DNA from 3 places in the Streptomyces sp. NPDC051322 genome. Region 1 is predicted to be linked to each of the others. Evidence: riboswitches for the same ligand, from Rfam matches in the RefSeq annotation. Region 1 holds a riboswitch; each other region holds the start of a gene.
What was found. Region 1 has a riboswitch for cyclic di-AMP ahead of AB0436_RS12755 (C40 family peptidase). Riboswitches for the same ligand answer to the same signal wherever they lie in the genome.
Positions count from the first base shown of each region.

Region 2: linked by a shared signal. The riboswitch ahead of AB0436_RS07375 (transglycosylase SLT domain-containing protein) and the one ahead of AB0436_RS12755 (C40 family peptidase) in region 1 are both predicted to bind cyclic di-AMP.
Region 3: linked by a shared signal. The riboswitch ahead of AB0436_RS08225 (M23 family metallopeptidase) and the one ahead of AB0436_RS12755 (C40 family peptidase) in region 1 are both predicted to bind cyclic di-AMP.

Region 1 covers NZ_JBFBAK010000004.1:351,449-357,087, forward strand. The annotation lists gene AB0436_RS12740 (urease subunit alpha) at 1-1,389, opposite strand, end outside; gene AB0436_RS12745 (urease subunit beta) at 1,382-1,693, opposite strand; gene AB0436_RS12750 (urease subunit gamma) at 1,710-2,012, opposite strand; cyclic di-AMP (ydaO/yuaA leader) riboswitch at 2,542-2,756, shown strand; gene AB0436_RS12755 (C40 family peptidase) at 2,761-3,234, shown strand; gene AB0436_RS12760 (ATP-binding protein) at 3,263-3,694, opposite strand; gene AB0436_RS12765 (8-amino-7-oxononanoate synthase) at 3,915-5,069, opposite strand; gene bioB (biotin synthase BioB) at 5,213-5,639, shown strand, end outside.
Region 2 covers NZ_JBFBAK010000002.1:714,663-720,301, forward strand. The annotation lists gene AB0436_RS07355 (putative N-acetylmannosamine-6-phosphate 2-epimerase) at 1-42, opposite strand, end outside; gene AB0436_RS07360 (ROK family protein) at 39-983, opposite strand; gene AB0436_RS07365 (dihydrodipicolinate synthase family protein) at 980-1,939, opposite strand; partial or broken gene AB0436_RS07370 (FCD domain-containing protein) at 2,161-2,506, shown strand; cyclic di-AMP (ydaO/yuaA leader) riboswitch at 3,012-3,201, shown strand; gene AB0436_RS07375 (transglycosylase SLT domain-containing protein) at 3,206-3,991, shown strand; gene AB0436_RS07380 (L-threonylcarbamoyladenylate synthase) at 4,050-4,670, opposite strand; gene AB0436_RS07385 (nuclear transport factor 2 family protein) at 4,680-5,072, opposite strand; gene AB0436_RS07390 (FAD-linked oxidase C-terminal domain-containing protein) at 5,215-5,639, opposite strand, start outside.
Region 3 covers NZ_JBFBAK010000003.1:14,435-20,073, forward strand. The annotation lists gene trmB (tRNA (guanosine(46)-N7)-methyltransferase TrmB) at 63-914, shown strand; gene AB0436_RS08215 (PrsW family intramembrane metalloprotease) at 1,029-2,393, shown strand; gene AB0436_RS08220 (aldo/keto reductase) at 2,397-3,341, opposite strand; gene AB0436_RS08225 (M23 family metallopeptidase) at 3,405-4,466, opposite strand; cyclic di-AMP (ydaO/yuaA leader) riboswitch at 4,478-4,619, opposite strand; gene AB0436_RS08230 (PP2C family protein-serine/threonine phosphatase) at 4,833-5,639, opposite strand, start outside.

The DNA of each region.
Region 1 (5,639 bases):
CTGGGCGTAGGCGATCTGTCCGCCCTTGAGCACCAGTTGGGGTTTGACGCCGAAGAACGCCGGGTCCCAGAGGACGAGATCGGCGAGCTTGCCGCTCTCCACCGAGCCGATCTCCCGGTCCAGGCCCTGCGCCACGGCGGGGTTGATGGTGTATTTGGCGACATAGCGACGTGCACGATGGTTGTCGGCGCGGCCGTCGCCCGGCAGGGCGCCTCTGCGCTTCTTCATTACGTGGGCGGTCTGCCAGGTACGGAGCGTCACTTCTCCGATGCGGCCCATCGCCTGGGCGTCCGAGGAGATGATCGAGATGGCACCCAGATCGTGCAGGATGTCCTCGGCCGAGATGGTGGACGGCCTGATCCGGGACTCCGCGAAGGCCAGGTCCTCGGGAACAGCTGGGTTGAGGTGGTGGCAGACCATCAGCATGTCGAGGTGTTCCTCGATGGTGTTGACGGTGTACGGCCGGGTCGGGTTGGTGGAGCTGGGCAGGACGTTGGGTTCGGAGACGACGGTGATGATGTCGGGAGCGTGTCCGCCTCCCGCGCCCTCACTGTGGTAGGCGTGAATGGAACGCCCGGCGATGGCCGCCAGGGTGTCGCCGACGAAGCCCGCCTCATTCAGCGTGTCCGTGTGGATGGCGAGCTGGGCGCCGGTTTCCTCGCAGACACCCAGGCAGGCGTCGATGACGGCCGGGGTGGCGCCCCAGTCCTCGTGGATCTTGAATCCCAGAGCGCCGCCGCGCAGTTGGGAGTGCATCGCCTCGTGGGACATGGTGCTGCCCTTGCCGAGCAGCCCGATGTTCACCGGGTACGCCTCCAACGCATCGAACATCCGGGCGAGGTGCCAGGGACCGGGCGTCACGGTGGTGGCCTTGCTGCCCTCCGCCGGGCCGGTTCCGCCACCGACGAGGGTGGTGACCCCGGACGACAGCGCCTGGTCGATGAGCGTGGGGGTGATGAAGTGCACGTGGGTGTCGATGGTGCCGGCCGTGAGGATCTTGCCGTTGCCTGCGATGACTTCGGTTTCCGGGCCGATGACCAGGTCGGGGTGGACTCCGTCCATCGTGTCGGGATTACCGGCCTTGCCGATCCCGGTGATACGTCCCGCCCGGATGCCGATGTCCGCCTTGACGATGCCCCAGTGGTCGAGGATCACAGCGCCGGTGATGACGGTGTCCGGGGCGCCCTGCGCGCGCGTGGCGCGGGACTGGCCCATCGACTCGCGGATCACCTTTCCGCCGCCGAACACCGCTTCGTCGCCGGACCGGCCGGGGCCCCCGCAGCGGTCCTCCTCGATCTCGACGAGAAGCTCGGTGTCTGCGAGGCGGATCCGGTCCCCGGCGGTGGGGCCGAAGAGGTCGCCGTACACGGCGCGGGTGAGTTCAGCCATCGAGGGCTCCTGCGGTCTCTCCCCGCAGTCCCGGGACGATGCGCAGCCCGGCGATGGCAACCAGTTCGATGTCGACGGGGATGCCGGGCTCGAAGCGCACCGCGGTTCCTGCGGCGATGTTCAGCCGACGGCCTTGCGCCGCGGCACGGTCGAAGCGCAGAGCCGGATTGGCCTCCGCGAAGTGATAGTGGGAGCCGACCTGCACAGGGCGGTCGGCGATGTTGAGAACGGTGAGACGGGTGGCCCGGCGGCCCTCGTTGAGGGTCAGCGGGTCTTCGGCGTACAGAATCTCTCCGGGGATCATCGGTGCCACTCCCCGGTCAGACGATCGGCTCGTGCACGGTGACGAGCTTGGTACCGTCCGGGAAGGTCGCCTCGACCTGAACCTCGCGGAGCATCTCGGGGATGCCGTCCATGACGTCCGCCCTGGCGAGCACCGTGCGCCCCGACGCCATCAGCTCGGCCACCGTACGGCCGTCCCGGGCACCTTCCAGGATGTGCGAGGTGATCAGCGCCACCGACTCGGGGTGGTTCAGTCGCAGGCCCCGCGCCCTGCGCTTCTCCGCCACGTCCGCCGCCACATGGATGAGCAGTCGTTCCTGCTCATGGGGTGTCAGTTGCACGCTTCCGCCTCACCGTCTTCGTCCCGGCCCCGGTCGGGCACCGCGGACCACTCGACTTCAACATTTTGTTGACACGGTGCGAAACCCCCGGCCACCAGGCATTGCACATTACGGCGGAAGTTTTTCCGGCACGTTAACCGGCCTTTTGCTGGGCCATGATCATTGCTTGCGGTATGCATTCAACGGACCGCGCAGGGTCACCCCGCGACACGCCGTCTCCTGCCATCCTTTCGGATGCCACCCCTACCCCGATGGGCGTCGCCCGGAAGACTTAGACAGGCAGGGCCCGACGGCTCGCCCCGATTTGCACGGCACGCCCGAGCACTCACCGCAGAGCGCGGCTGCACACCTGGTGAGGGACCCGCACCCGCCGGCCGGTCGGTGGTTCCGGAACCCCGCCCACTCGGATGGGCCAGGGGTGAGCGGACCGGCGAACCGGCAGTGTCAGGCAGAAATCCGGCGCGCGGTGAGTGAAGATCCCTGGGACGACAAGCCCCCGCCACCACGGCGGGGCGGTCCGGGCGGACGCCGAGTCCTGCCGCCGTACCCGGACGTCTGGTCGACACGAGTGGATCGGCAGGAGTGGAGGACCCAAGCAGTCCGGGGCGACAGACGTGTCGCCCCTTGGGGTGAAGCCGCTGCAAGGAGGGCCGACCGATCAGTCGGCCACCCGCCCGGCGGCCGGGCAACTTCGCCGGCCCGAACCCGACAGGTCAACCTTCTCAGGCGGTTTGACGAAGGGTTGCGCATGACTGCGCAGATTCACATCCCGTCTCTGCTCACCCGGGCCGGAACCGCTTCGGCCCTCACACTCGCCGCAGTAGCGGGGACCTCGCTGGCGCCCGGCGCCACACCCGAGGCCCAAGCCGCGACACACGCCGCAAGAGCGGTGCAGATCGCGGCATCCAAAAAGGGATCGCCCTATCAGTGGGGCGCAGCCGGTCCCTCCCGGTTCGACTGCTCCGGGCTGACCTTCTATTCGTTCAAGAAGGCAGGCAAGAAGCTGCCACGCACCGCCCAGGCGCAGTACAACAAGGTGCGCCATATCGCTGCTTCCCACCGCAGACGCGGGGACCTGGTGTTCTTCCACTACGGGCGGAACGTCTTCCATGTCGGCCTGTACGCGGGAAGCGGCAAGATCTGGCATTCGCCGAAAACCGGTTCCGTGGTCAGGCTGGAGCGGATCTGGACCAAGAACGTCTGGTACGGGCGCGTGAACTGAACAAGCGGCGGGCGCGGCTGCCGCAGGCTCAGGTCCGGTCGGCAGCCGTCCAGGGCAGGGCGATCCACACCGTCTTGCCGCCTTCCCGGGTGGGGGTGACCGACAGCCGGCCGCCGCTCTCGGCGGCCAGCCATCGGATGATCACCATGCCCCGGCCGTTGTCCTGCTGGACCGCTGCGGGCAGCCGCTGGGGCCAGCGTGGGTGACTGTCCGTGACACCGATGCGCAGCAGTTCGTCCCGCTCGAGCACGATGTCCACGGTGAAGGTCGGTGACTGGCCGAAGGTGTGCTGCACGGCGTTGGTCGCCAGCTCGGAGACGATCAGCCGGATCGCGTCCGCCGCGTCCGTATCGGCCGGCAGGCCCCAGTCGGTGAGCACCCGGGCCACATAGGACCTGGCCGCCGGAACCGAGGCAGGTTCGCTCGGCAGGGTGACTTTTGCTTCCTGGTGGTCTGCCATGACGGCCTGTCCCTTTCCCACCGGTGCCGGCTCCGACCCGTTGCGGATGCACTTCGAGGACGGCCTCGGATTGCCCTTCGCGCCAGCGTGACACTCATAGTGACCGCATCATCGGCGATCCACAAAGATGGGCCTGTATCAGTCGCTCAAAGTGATGAACTCTGCTACGGGAGAACGTATTTGGACGGCGAGCAGGTGAACGGCCGTTCTCCGTCTCGGGTCAGCCGGCGGGCGCGGTTCGCAGCAACGTCCGTACGGCCCGGGCGACCTGCGCCTCCGTCAGGTCGGCACGCGCGGTGAGACGCAACCGGGAGATGCCGTCCGGCACCGAAGGCGGCCGGAAGCAGCCGACCGCGAGTCCCGCTTCCCGGCAGTCGGCGGCCCAGCGCACCGCCGCCGCGGGCGACGGCGCGCGTACGGACACCACGGCAGCCTGCGGGCGTACGGCGCTCAGCCCGGCCTCGGTGAGACGGTGGTGCAGTGTGCTCGCCACCGTACGGGCCTGCCCGCCGAGGGCGGGTTCCGCACGCAGCAGCCGCAGGGCCGCCAGGGCCGCGCCCGCCGCGGCCGGGGCCAGGCCGGTGTCGAAGATGAAAGTGCGGGCCGCGTTGACCAAGTGGTCGATGACCCGGGCGGGGCCCAGCACCGCACCGCCCTGACTGCCCAGGGACTTCGAGAGGGTGACCGTGGCGACCACGTCGTCCGCGCCGGCCAGCCCCGCGCCGTGCAGCGCTCCCCGGCCGCCTTCGCCGAGCACCCCGAGACCGTGGGCATCGTCCACGGCCAGGGCGGCACCGTGACCGCGGCACACGGCGGCCAGGTCCGCGAGTGGCGCCGCGTCACCGTCGACCGAGAAGACCGAGTCGGTGACGACGAGGGCGCGGCCCCGGTGTGCGCCGAGCGCCTTGGCGGCCGCCTCCGGATCGGCGTGCGGAACGACTTCGGTTGCCGCCCGGGACAGCCTGCATCCGTCGACGATCGAGGCGTGGTTGCCCGCATCCGAGACGATGAGCGAACCCCGGTCGGTCAGCGCGGTGAGGGCCGCCAGATTGGCGGCGTATCCGGAGGAGAAGACCAGCGCAGCCTCGAAGCCACAGAAATCGGCGAGGTCCCGTTCCAGTTCGGCGTGCAGTTCCGTCGAGCCGGTCACCAGCCGTGACCCGGTGGCACCGGCACCCCAGCGGCGGACCGCTGCCGAGGCCGCTTCGGTGATCTCCCTTCTACGGGCCAGCCCCAGGTAGTCGTTGCTCGCCAGATCCAGCAGATCCGAAGCGGCCGGGCGTGGCCGCAGCGTGCGGACGAGGCCGGCCCGGGCCCGCAGGGATGCCGCGGTATCGGTCCAGTCGAAGGGCGATGGAGGCGTGACACCCGGCATGATCAGTCCCTCTTTGTAGGCAGTTCACAGACCCTAGCGGGGGCCATGCGGGGTCATGGTGTGGCAATGCACACACCCTTCACGGCGGGTGTTGTTCGGTTCCTCCTTGGCCTGACGTACTGCCGTAGGCCAGGATCACCCCCATGGACCTGCTGAACACGCTGGTGGACAAGGGGCTGCGGCGCGAACTGCCGACCCGTGAAGAGGCGCTCGCCGTACTGGCGACGTCGGACGACGAGCTGCTCGATGTGGTGGCCGCCGCCGGAAAGGTACGCCGTCAGTGGTTCGGACGGCGGGTGAAGCTCAATTACCTCGTCAATCTCAAGTCCGGGCTCTGCCCGGAGGACTGCTCGTACTGCTCGCAGCGGCTGGGCTCCAAGGCCGAGATCCTCAAGTACACCTGGCTGAAGCCGGACGAGGCCTCCCAGGTGGCGGCGGCCGGTGTGGCCGGCGGAGCGAAGCGGGTGTGTCTGGTCGCCAGCGGGCGGGGCCCGACGGACCGCGACGTCGACCGGGTCTCGCAGACCATCGAGGCGATCAAGGAACAGAACGACGGCGTGGAGGTGTGCG
Region 2 (5,639 bases), on a different contig from region 1:
GCCTTCGAGCGTGCGGGCGAGTGTTGGGGACGGACTGCTCATGGGTGACTTCCCGGTCGGTGGAGGAACACAGCGGTGGTGAGGGCGGCGGCGCCGAGCACGGCGGCGTCGGGGCCATGACGTGGCGGCGAGGGGCACAGATGACGCAGCGGTGGCATCAGCTCGCCCATGAAGGCGTCGCTCAGCGCTTCCCAGTAGCGGGGGCCGATCTGCGGTACACCGCCGCCGATGACAACCCGGTCGGGGCCAAGGGCGTTGGCGAGCCCACCGAGCGCGCGGCCTGCGGCCCGCGCTCCGGTGGCGATGGCATGGTCAGCGTTTCGGTCGCCTTCGCCGGCCCGCTCCGCGACGGTCTGCAACCGGTCGACGGGCCGTCCGCCGAGGCGCCGGTACAGGCGGGTGATGCCTGGCCCCGACGCGATGGCCTCGAGGTGCCCGGCGCCCCCGCAGGTGCAGTCGAGACCGGCGGCCTCCGGGCTCGGCAGGTGGCCCAGATGCCCGGCGATGCCGGCTGCGCCGTGCAGCATGCGCCCGTCACAGGCGAGGGCGCCGCCGACCCCCGTGCCGATGGCGGCGAACAGCAGGGAGGCGCTGTCGCCGCCGATGGCTGCCAGTTCGGGCCCCGCTGTGGCGCGGACGTCGTTGTCACAGGCGACCGGCAGACCCGTGCGGTCGGCGAGGCCGGGTCCGAGCGCGGTACCCGCCCACCCGCGGATCGAGTCCGTCGCACTGGTGACAGTGCCGGAACGCGCGTCGACGACTCCGGCTGCCGCCACACCGATCGCGGTCGCGCCGCGGTCGACGGCCCGGGCGGCGGCGCACAGCGCGTCGAGCACGGCATCGGCGCCCGCGCTGGACGGAGTCGGCCGGCTGTACCGGGCGAGGACGCTCCCGTCCGTTCCGACCAGGGCGGCAGCGATCTTCGTACCGCCCAGATCGAGTCCGATCACGGGCCCCGCCACGGAGCCGAGGACGCTGTTCATCGGGCCGGCATCAGTCCGGCTGCGTGCAGCCGTCGGCCGACGAGCGCGAGCGATGCGGCACTGAGCTGGATCTGCGGGAACGCCGTGTCACCGCAGTCGATGACGCCGAGCAGCCGCAGAGCTCCCTTGAAGGAACCGAGCGCCGAGGAACTGCGTCCCATCTCCGCGTCGGGGCCGACATCGACGATGCCGAAGAGTTCGACCAGGCGTTCCTGCTCCTCGGCGGCCCGGGTCCAGTCGCCGGCCAGCGCAGCCTCGTACAAGCGGACGTAGGCCGCGGGGTCCACGTTGCCGATGCCGGGAACGACGCCGTCGGCGCCCGCCAGCAGGGCTGCGTCCACGGTGAGTTCGGAACCGGTGAGAACGCTGAAGCGGGGCGCCGGGCCTTCCTCGCGCCCGCCGCGGCCACCGAGTTCGACGATCAGGCGACGCAGCCCGCCCTCGTCGCCGCTGCTGTCCTTGAGACCGGCCAGCGTGCCGTCCTCGGCGAGTTCGCGTATGAGGGACGTGGAGAGCTTGCTGTGCACGGACACGGGAAGGTCGTACGCGAACAGCGGCAGGTCGATGTTCTCCCGGATACGGCGGAAGTGCCGGGCGATCTCGGCGGGGTGGGTGCGCGTGTAGAAGGGCGCGGTGGCCACGATCGCGTCCGCGCCGAGCCCGGCCGCGACGCGAGCATGGTCGCTCACCCGCGGTGTCGTGGCGTCGATGACGCCGGCGAGCACCGGCACCCGGCCGGCTGCCGTGCGCACCACGGTCTCCAGGACGGTGCTGCGCTGCGCGTCGGTGAGATAGGCGACCTCGCTCGTCGACCCCAGCGCGAACAGGCCGTGCACGCCTCCGCCGACGAGGTGCTCGACCAGTCGGGAGAGCGACTGTGTGTCGACCTCGCCGGTGGCATCGAGCGGGGTGCAGACGGGCGGGACGACCCCGCGAAGGGGGGCGGTCAGAGGCATGGGTACTACTCCTGGTGCTGCTGGGCGCGGAAGCGTCGTCGGTCGCGGAAACGCGCACGATCGTGGTGGCTGTGTGCGACATGGGACGTCTGATGTCCTATGTCTGGCGCTAGAGTAGTCCCCGGCCGGCAGGAAACGTCAAGAGTCACCGGTCCCGCATCCGGTAGCTGATCCCGGATTGCGGGCTCTCCCCGGGCTCCCCGGGCACCTTCTTGGCGTATGAACTCTTGTATGTACGTGAGGCGTTGGAAACCGGTCTGATCGACGGCGTTGCGGCGTCGGTGCCGGCCGAGGGCCTCCGGGCGCGCGCACTCGTATCAGCCATGGAACGCGCGCCCTCCTCCTCAGCGAGGTACTCGACCCCTTCTGGGCTGCCTTGGACCAGGTGCGTGACGACGTCGGCGATGCCCACCAAGACCCGGCCACGACCCTCGCCCATCACCGGGAGATCGTCGACGCCATCGCCGCTGCCGATGGGCCTCGCGCGGCCTCCGCGATGCGGACGCATTCGATGGAATCAGAGACCGGCTGCCGCCGGGATCCGTCTCCGGCCGGCCCTGCAGGTAGCCGCCATCGGTGTGCTGAGCTGAATTAACCACCCACGCCGAAGTGTTGAACCGGCCGACGGAATTCCTCGCGACAAATGACCGATCACAAAAGGGCTCTTGACTCACAGTCGGCTGATCCGGGCGACGTGTTCAGTCGCAAAGGGAAGCGATCAATTGTCGGCGGACAGTCTCCTTCCGGTGCGCGCAGGTGAACGGCATTCGCGGCCGAAATGGGCGATTTGACTGTCTCATTCTATAAGTCCTCATGCGGTGCAATGCATCAATTTGTCATTCTCTGCACGCGCTTGAGGGGCCGGATCTTGCCCTGTCTGTGAAGTGAGTCACGCCCGGGAGTGCGCCGCAGCACCGGCTCCCTTGCTCACTTCGCCTGCCAGGAAAGAAAGTTGAGTTCGACAGCAGCGCGGGAGCGGCTGCATATTTCCATGGTCGAATTCGCAAACGAGATGTCGACGTCATTTCCGGACTTGTTTCATCCCGACGTTCTCGCTTACGTTCTCGTCACCCCGGACGGAACGCCGAATCCTGCCACTGTCCGGAAACCGCACTCACCCACTCACGCACGGCAGGAGCGGGGGACCCAGGTAAGTTCGCCGATCGCAGTACGAGATCGGCTCGGGGTGAAGTCGCATTCGTGCGGCCGGGCTTCTCCAGCCCGAACCCGACAGCTCACCCCGTAGGCGACGGAGAGGAATTCGTCATGGCTGCAAAGGCCAAGCACCGTCGTCCGAAGAGCACCCCGCTTGCCCGGCGTCTCGTCGCCGTGGGCACCGGCGGCGCCGCGCTCGCACTCCCCCTGGTGGCGGCTACCACTGCGGAAGCGGCGCCGGTCGCTCACCACGCCCCCGCCGATTCGGCGCCGGCGACTACCGCTGCCCACAAGGACACCCCCGAGACCTACTCCGTGGTGGCCGGCGACTCGCTCTTCAAGATCGCACGTGCCCATGACCTGAGCGGCGGGTGGAAGAAGCTCTACCGGGACAACCGGCAGGCCATCGGCGAGGACCCGTCGCTGATCCAGCCCGGTCTCACGCTGACGCTCGGCGCGAAGGCCGAGAAGTCGAAGTCCACGGACGACTCCCAGGGAACCGCGTCGACCACCGCCAGTAAGTCAGCGCAGAGCGGTGCGAGCACCGGCGCCGTCCCCGCGTCCGCCAAGACGTATTCCGACAACCTGGACGGCTGGATCAAGGAGTCGCTGGACGTCATGGCCGCGAAGGGTATTCCCGGCACCTACGACGGGATTTACCGCAACATCATGCGCGAGTCCTCGGGCAACCCGCAGGCGATCAACAACTACGACTCCAACGCGGCCGCCGGAACCCCATCCAAGGGGTTGCTGCAGGTCATCGCTCCCACCTTCCAGACCTACCACGTGGCGGGCACGTCGATGGACATCTACGACCCGGTCGCCAATATCACCGCCGCGTGCAACTACGCTGCCGCGATGTACGGCTCGATCGACAACGTGAACGGCCCGTACTGACGGGACCGTCACCCATCGGGCGGCAAGCGGACGATGGTGCGGGAGGGCACCGGCCCGGTTACTCGAACCGGTCGGTGTCGCCCGCCCCCCGGCGTACGATCTCCAGCTCGCCGCCGGAGAAGTCGATGACCGTGGTCGGCTCGGTGCCGCAGTCGCCCGAGTCGATCACGGCATCCACCACGTGGTCGAGCCGTTCCTTGATCTCCCAGCCCTGGGTCAGCGGCTCCTCCTCGTCGGGCAGCAGGAGGGTGCTGGAGAGCAGCGGTTCGCCGAGCTCGGCGACCAGGGCCTGAGCGACCGGGTGGTCCGGGATCCGGACACCCACCGTCTTCTTCTTGGGGTGCAGCAACTGGCGCGGCACCTCCCTCGTCGCGGGCAGGATGAAGGTGTAACTGCCGGGTGTCGCTGCCTTGATCGCGCGGAACACGTCGTTGTCGACATGCACGAACTGACCCAGTTGCGCAAAATTCTGGCACACCAGTGTGAAGTGGTGACGGTCGTCGAGGTTCCGGATCGACCGGATCCGGCTGATGCCGTCACGACTGCCCAGCTGGCATCCCAGTGCGTAGCAGGAGTCCGTCGGATACGCGACGAGCGCACCGGATCGGATGCTGTCGGCCACCGTGCTGATGGTGCGCCGCTGAGGATTGTCGGGGTGCACGTCGAAATACTTCGCCATCCGCCGAGTCTAAGGCCCGTTGCGGCCTCGCCCGGATGAAGACGTGCCCGCTCCGAGCCCGGGCCTGCTCGCGGGAGCGTCGTCTGCCGACACGTCGGCCCGGACCTTGAGGTAGGCGATCGTGTCGCCTATCGCGGTGATGAGGAGCCGGCTGCGACCGTTGTGGTGGGCGCTGCTGATCCGGGCCTCGACGACGGTGTCGCCGGGGAGTCCGCACACCGGCCGCGAGTCGGTGGCGGTCAGCGTTCCGTGCGGCAGGAGGAACTCCTCTTCTGCCCACTGGGTGATGGCTTGCAGGCCCTTGATGCGCCGCCCCGCGTCGGTGATCACACTCGTCGCGGAGAAGCAGCTCAACAGCTGGGCGAGATCCCCGGTATTGATCGCCTTGAGAAAGGTGTCCACCACCGATACGGGAGTGCTCTCCGTGCTCGGTGGGCCGGTCGGCTGCGTCTGAGTCTCCGTTGAGGCGCTCATGTCCCACGAGTGCCCGCAACCACCATCATCCACACATATCGTCGTATCAGCTGCCCGGTCGGGCGGATCGCTACCCCGAGTTGCGCGTACCTCGGGCCGCGCGGCGACCCGTCCACAGCAGTACCGCGCCCAGCAGCGCCGGCAGAGCGGTGCGCGTCACGCGGACTGCCGCCGGTGGGGACGGGCGGCGGCGGTCCGCGTGACGCGATCGCTTCTTCCGGTCGGGATGGGTCTCGTTCTGCCGAGCGATCCGCATGACCTCGGCGGTGTGCAGGGCCTTGCGCTTGGTGCCGGCGTGCTGGATCTGCGTCTTGCAGGAGAAGCCGTCGGCGACGACGAGTGTGTCGCGGTCGGCCTGGCGTACGGCGGGGAGCAGGGCTTGTTCGCCGCAGTCCATGGAGATCTCGTATTTGCCGTCCTCGAACCCCCACGAGCCGGCCAGCCCGCAGCAGCCGCCCTTGAGGTTGTCGACGTCGAGTCCCATGTCCTGCAGGA
Region 3 (5,639 bases), on a different contig from region 1:
ACCGCGGAGCTCGGCGGCGGCGGAACCGCGGAGCAGCGGCGGACCGTAGAATTGACGGCATTGTGTCCGATCTCCTGAATCCCGGCCCGCACGTCACCGGCGCAGACGTCACCGGCCCGCGTGTCACCCCCGTAGACGTCACCGGCCCGGCCGCCCCCGCCGCCGAGTCCCCCGCGCCGCGCCGTGCCAAGGGTGAGCCGCGCTTCCCCGGCGGTCCCGCCGCCGACCCCGCGGGCTCCCACCACGAACGCCGTATCCGCAGCTTCCAGCCCCGCCGCAGCCGGGTCACGACCGGCCAGGGTGACGCCCTGGAGCGCCTGTGGCCGCAGTGGGGTCTGGACATCGACGGGCTGCGGGTGCTGGACCTCGACGAGATGTTCGGCGGCCTCCCGGTCGTCCTGGAGATCGGCTTCGGCATGGGCGAGGCGACCGCCCGGATGGCCGAGGCGGACCCGGACACCGGCATCCTCGCCGTCGACGTGCACACCCCGGGCCAGGGCAACCTGCTCCGTCTCGCGGAGCAGAACGGGCTGGCCAACATCCGGGTGGCGAACGGGGACGCGATCATTCTGCTCCGCGCCATGCTGACGCCGGACGCGCTCACCGGGCTTCGGGTGTACTTTCCGGATCCATGGCCCAAGAGCCGCCACCACAAACGGCGGCTCATCCAGCCCGAGTTCCTCGACCTGGCCGCGAGCCGGCTGGCACCCGGCGCCGTCCTGCACTGCGCGACGGACTGGGAGCCGTACGCCGAGCAGATGCTCGACGTGCTGACCGCGCACCCGCAGTTCCGCAACACCGCTGCGGACGGCGGCTATGCACCGAGGCCGGCGTTCCGGCCGGTGACGCGTTTCGAGGGCCAGGGACTCGAAAAGGGCCACACCGTGCACGACCTGTTGTTCCTCCGCTGCTGAAGCTCGGGCGTACCCCTGCGACGGAAAGCCGATACGGCGTCGCAGATGTCAGTGCCGCTCGTTAAGGTCAATCAGGTGTACGAGTCGAGCTTGCCGCCCGGGGCACCCCACCCCATGGTCCCGGCGTACGAGGAGCAGCCGCGCTTCGACGCCGTGCCGCCCCGCGCGCACTGGCGGTACACCCCGCGCCGGGACTTCTGGCGGAGCAAGGCGCTGCGCGCCGCCGCAGTGATCGTGCTGCTCGCGCTCTGCGGTCTGGTGATCCTCGCGCTGGTCCGTGAACAGACCGGCACCGAGGGCTTCCTGGTCGGGCTCGCACTCGCCGTGCTGCCGGTGCCCCTGCTGATGACGGCGTTCCGCTGGCTCGACCGGGTCGATCCGGGGCCCTGGCGGAATCTGCTCTTCACGTTCGCCTGGGGAGCCTGCGCCGCCGCCCTCGTCGCCATCATCGCGAACTCCTTCGCGACCCGCTGGGTCGCGACCGCCACCGCGGACCCGGCGAGCGCCAACACCATCGGGGCGACGGTGATAGCGCCGATCGTCGAGGAGAGCGCCAAAGCGGCGGCGCTACTGCTGATATTCCTGTTCCGGAGACGGCACTTCACCGGGATCGTCGACGGGGTCGTCTTCGCCGGCTTCACCGCGACCGGTTTCGCCTTCACCGAGAACATCCTCTATCTGGGCAGCGCGTTCGGCGAGGACAAGTCGATGGGGTTCTCCGGCTTTTCGTCGGTGACCGCGGCGACCTTCTTCGTCCGGATCGTCCTGGCGCCGTTCGCCCACCCGCTGTTCACCGTCATGACCGGTATCGGCTTCGGCATCTCCGCGTCGAGCGCGCCGCACCACCGGGTGCGCCGGATCGCGCTGCCGCTGCTCGGGCTCGGCTGCGCGATGGGCATGCACGCTCTGTGGAACAGCTCGTCGGTCTTCGGCACGTTCGGCTTCCTGGTGGTCTACGGCGCCTTCATGGTGCCGGCCTTCGGCCTGGTCACCTGGCTGGCCGTCTGGAACCGGCAGCGCGAACTGCGCACCATATCGACCGAACTGCCTGCATACGCGGCGGCGGGCTGGCTGGCATCGGCCGAACCGGCTGCGCTCTCCTCGATGAAGGCCCGGTCGATGGCCCGTGACTTCGCGGCACGCAGCCATGTCGTTCCGTACACCTGTCCGCAGCCGGACGGGCGGACCGGCGGAAGGACGGGGGCGAAGGCGGGTGCGAAGGCAGGCGCCAAAGCCGCGTCCCGGGCGGTACACGAGTACGAGGCCTTCGCGACCACGCTGGCGTTTCTGCGGCACCGGGCCCGCCGGGGCTCGGCGGGCCCGGACTTCGTGGCGCGCGAGCAGGAGCTGCTGCACCATCTGTGGCAGCGCAAGGACATAGCCGGGCCCGCACTGCTCTATGCGGCGCAGGCCACCGGCCGGGTACGGGTGCCACCGCCGCATCTCCACTACGGCGGTTACAACCCGTACCGGCAGTAGCGGTTACGCCGAAGCCGCTGTCAGCGTGGCGAGCTCCGCGTCGGTGAGCCGGAGTTCGGCGACCGCCGTCAGGGCGGGCAGCTGCTCGGGCGTACGCGCCGAGGCGATCGGCGCGGTGACCGTCGGCCGGGCGGCCAGCCAGGCCAGCGCCACGGTCGCCGGCTCGGCCTCGTGTGCCGCTGCCACCTCGTCGAGCGCGGCGAGCACCTTCGACCCCCGCTCGCTCTCCAGATGCTTGGCCGCACCGGCGGCGCGCACGCTGTCCACGTCCGCGCCGGGGCGGTACTTGCCGGTGAGGAAGCCGGAGGCCAGCGCGTAGTACGGCACTGCGGCCAGACCGTGCCGGGCGACGGTGTCCTGCAGCCCGCCCTCGTAGGTGTCGCGGGAGACCAGGTTGTAGTGCGGTTGAAGCGCCACGTACCGGGCGAGCCCCTCGGCCGCGGAGAAGGCGAGAGAGGCTTCGAGCCGCTCAGGGCCGATGTTGGACGCGGCGATGGCCCGCACCTTGCCGTCCTTCACCAGCTGGTCGAGCGCGGTGATGATTTCCTCGACCGGGACGGACGGGTCGTCGAAGTGCGTGTAGTAGAGGTCGATGTGGTCGGTGCGCAGCCTGCGCAGCGACTCCTCGGCGGCCGCCTTGATGGTCCCGGCGGAGAGCCCCTTGTGGGCGGGATGGGCGCCGACCTTGGTGGCGACCACCACCTCGGAGCGGTTTCCGCGGGCGGCCAGCCAGTTGCCGATGACGGTCTCGGACTCGCCGCCCCGGTTGCCCGCCGCCCACGCGGAGTACGAGTCGGCCGTATCGACGAAGTTGCCGCCGGCCGCCGTGTACGCGTCGAGCACCGCGAAGGACTGCGCCTCGTCGGCGCTCCAGCCGAAGACGTTGCCGCCGAGGGCGAGCGGGAAGACATGGAGGTCGGACGCGCCGAGCCTGCGAAGAGAAGTCATAGGGCGGAAAACCCGGCACCGTCCCGCACTATTCCGTGCGCGGTGCCGGGGTTCCGGGAGCCGTCAGGCGTTGATGCCCTTGTTCGCCAGCCAGGTCAGCGGGTCGATCGGGTCGCCGCCGCCGGGGCGGACCTCGAGGTGCAGATGCGGCCCGGTGACATTGCCGGTGGCGCCCACGTTGCCGATGACCTGCCCGGTGGTGACCTTCTGGCCGGCGCTCACGGCGATCGACGACTGGTGGCAGAACCAGAGTTCCGTGCCGTCGTCGAGGGTGATGACCGTGCGATAGCCGTACGATCCCGACCAGCCGGCCGACTTGACCGTGCCGCTGTGCACGGCCTTGATCGGGGTACCGGTCGGAGCGGCGAAGTCGAGGCCGGTGTGGTAGCCGGAGGACCACATGGAGCCGCTGTCACCGAAGTGCGAGGTGAGGGTGTAGGAGGCGACCGGGAGCGAGTAGCTCGCGGCCAGCTTGGCGAGCCGTTCCTTCTCCGCCTTGGCCTTGGCCTCCGCCTCGGCCTTCTTCTTGGCGGCCTTCTCCTTGGCGGCTGCCGCGTCCTGCTGCTTCACCGCCTCAGCGGCGGCCTTGGCGGCCGCTGCCTTCTCCGCCGTCACCGCGGCCTGGTCGTCGACCGCGCCCTGCTGCTGCTCGGCCTGTTGCAGGATCCGGGTCCGGAGTGCTTCGCCCGCGTCCGAACTGCCGGTGCCGGTGGACGCCGAGGTGAGCGCGGCGCCGGTGACACCCGTGTCCGTACCCGTAGCGGACGAGGAGTGGCCGTCGATGTCCGATATCAGCCCACCCACGCCCGGCAGCGACTCGGCGTCCGGCAGCTTGTCCTTGACGGACTGCGGAAGGTCGGGGAGGGAGATCGAGACGGGCGGCTTCGCCTGCGCGCTGGCCATGCCACCCGCGCCGACGGCGGCGATCACGCCGACGCCGAGGACCGTGGAGCTGCGCGCGATGCCGCCGCGCTGCTTGGCCACCCGGTGCTTGCCGCGCAGCGGACGAAGGGACTCCTCGGTGGGATTCCACTCGTCGAACGTGCCGCCGTCCTCACCGCCGAAACCGAGAGCTTCGTCGTTCGGGAAGTAAAGCGTTTCGGGGGCAGAGCTGTTGGACGCCACGGAGGCGCACTCCTTTCCTTCCTTACCGCCTACCGGGTTAGCTGACGGGTTCGGAGCAGGAAGGTCTCCTACGGGCCGTTCCTTGCGGAGCTGCCCGATTCACCCCAATGAGTGGTTCCCCGGTTCCCTTACGGGATTCGGCGCGTGCGCACGGTGTCGCCTCTTGCGACGACTGGGACAACCGCGCTGCGTTATCGAACGTTAATAGACACACGCCCCGGAGCCAAGCCGTTCCAACTGATCGTTAACGATTTCGGCCCGGACCAAGCGGGGCACAAGGGGGTGGAACCGGGCGAGTTGACGCGCGCTCAGGAAACCTGCATTTCTTGACCGTGCATCAAATGTTATGCAGAGCGATGCACCCGGTCACGCATCGCGACGGCTGCCCCGCACGATCTCCACCGTCCTGCGCCGCGGGGGCTGATCGTCCGTCGGCCGGGCCACCGCGAGCAACGCCATGTCGTCCGTCGAGTGGCCTCCGGTATGCCGTCGCACATCGTCGGACAGCGCCGTGAGCAGCTCGTCGGGGCCCGGGAAGATCCGCCCGCGCAGCCGTTCCTTCGGATCGTAGAAGACCCCTGCCGCGTTCCGCGCCTCGGAGAGCCCGTCGGTGTAGAGCAGCAGCGTGGCCCCCGGCGGGAACGGCAACTCGTCGGCACGATCCGGCCAGGAGGCCACATCCGCCATCCCCAGCGGCAGTGCGGCATCGGTCGGCGTGACGGCGTCGAGCCCCCCGTCGGCGTACAGCAGGAGGGGTTCGGGATGACCGCGGTTCACCACCCGGATCCGGTCCCGGCCACCGCGTGGTACCTCGGCGAGCGCGGCGGTGGTGAAGCCCTCGATGGCGTCGAGGCCCTCCCGCCGGGTGCCCTCCCTGGTCAGCGCGCGCTCCAGACGCTGGGCCACCCCTTCCAGACTTCTCTCCTGCTCGGCGGCTTCCCGGAAAGCTCCGATCACCACCGCCACGGCCTCCACCGCGCCGAGCCCCTTGCCCCGCACATCACCCACGATGAGCCGGACCCCGTACGGCGTGTCCTGCACTGCGAAGAGGTCCCCGCCGATGAAGGTGCCGGCCTGCGCCGCCTCGTACCGCGCCGCGACGTGCAGGCCGCCGATCCGCTCGAGGGGCACCGGCAGCACCGCGCGCTGCGCCGTCTCGGCGATGACCCGGGC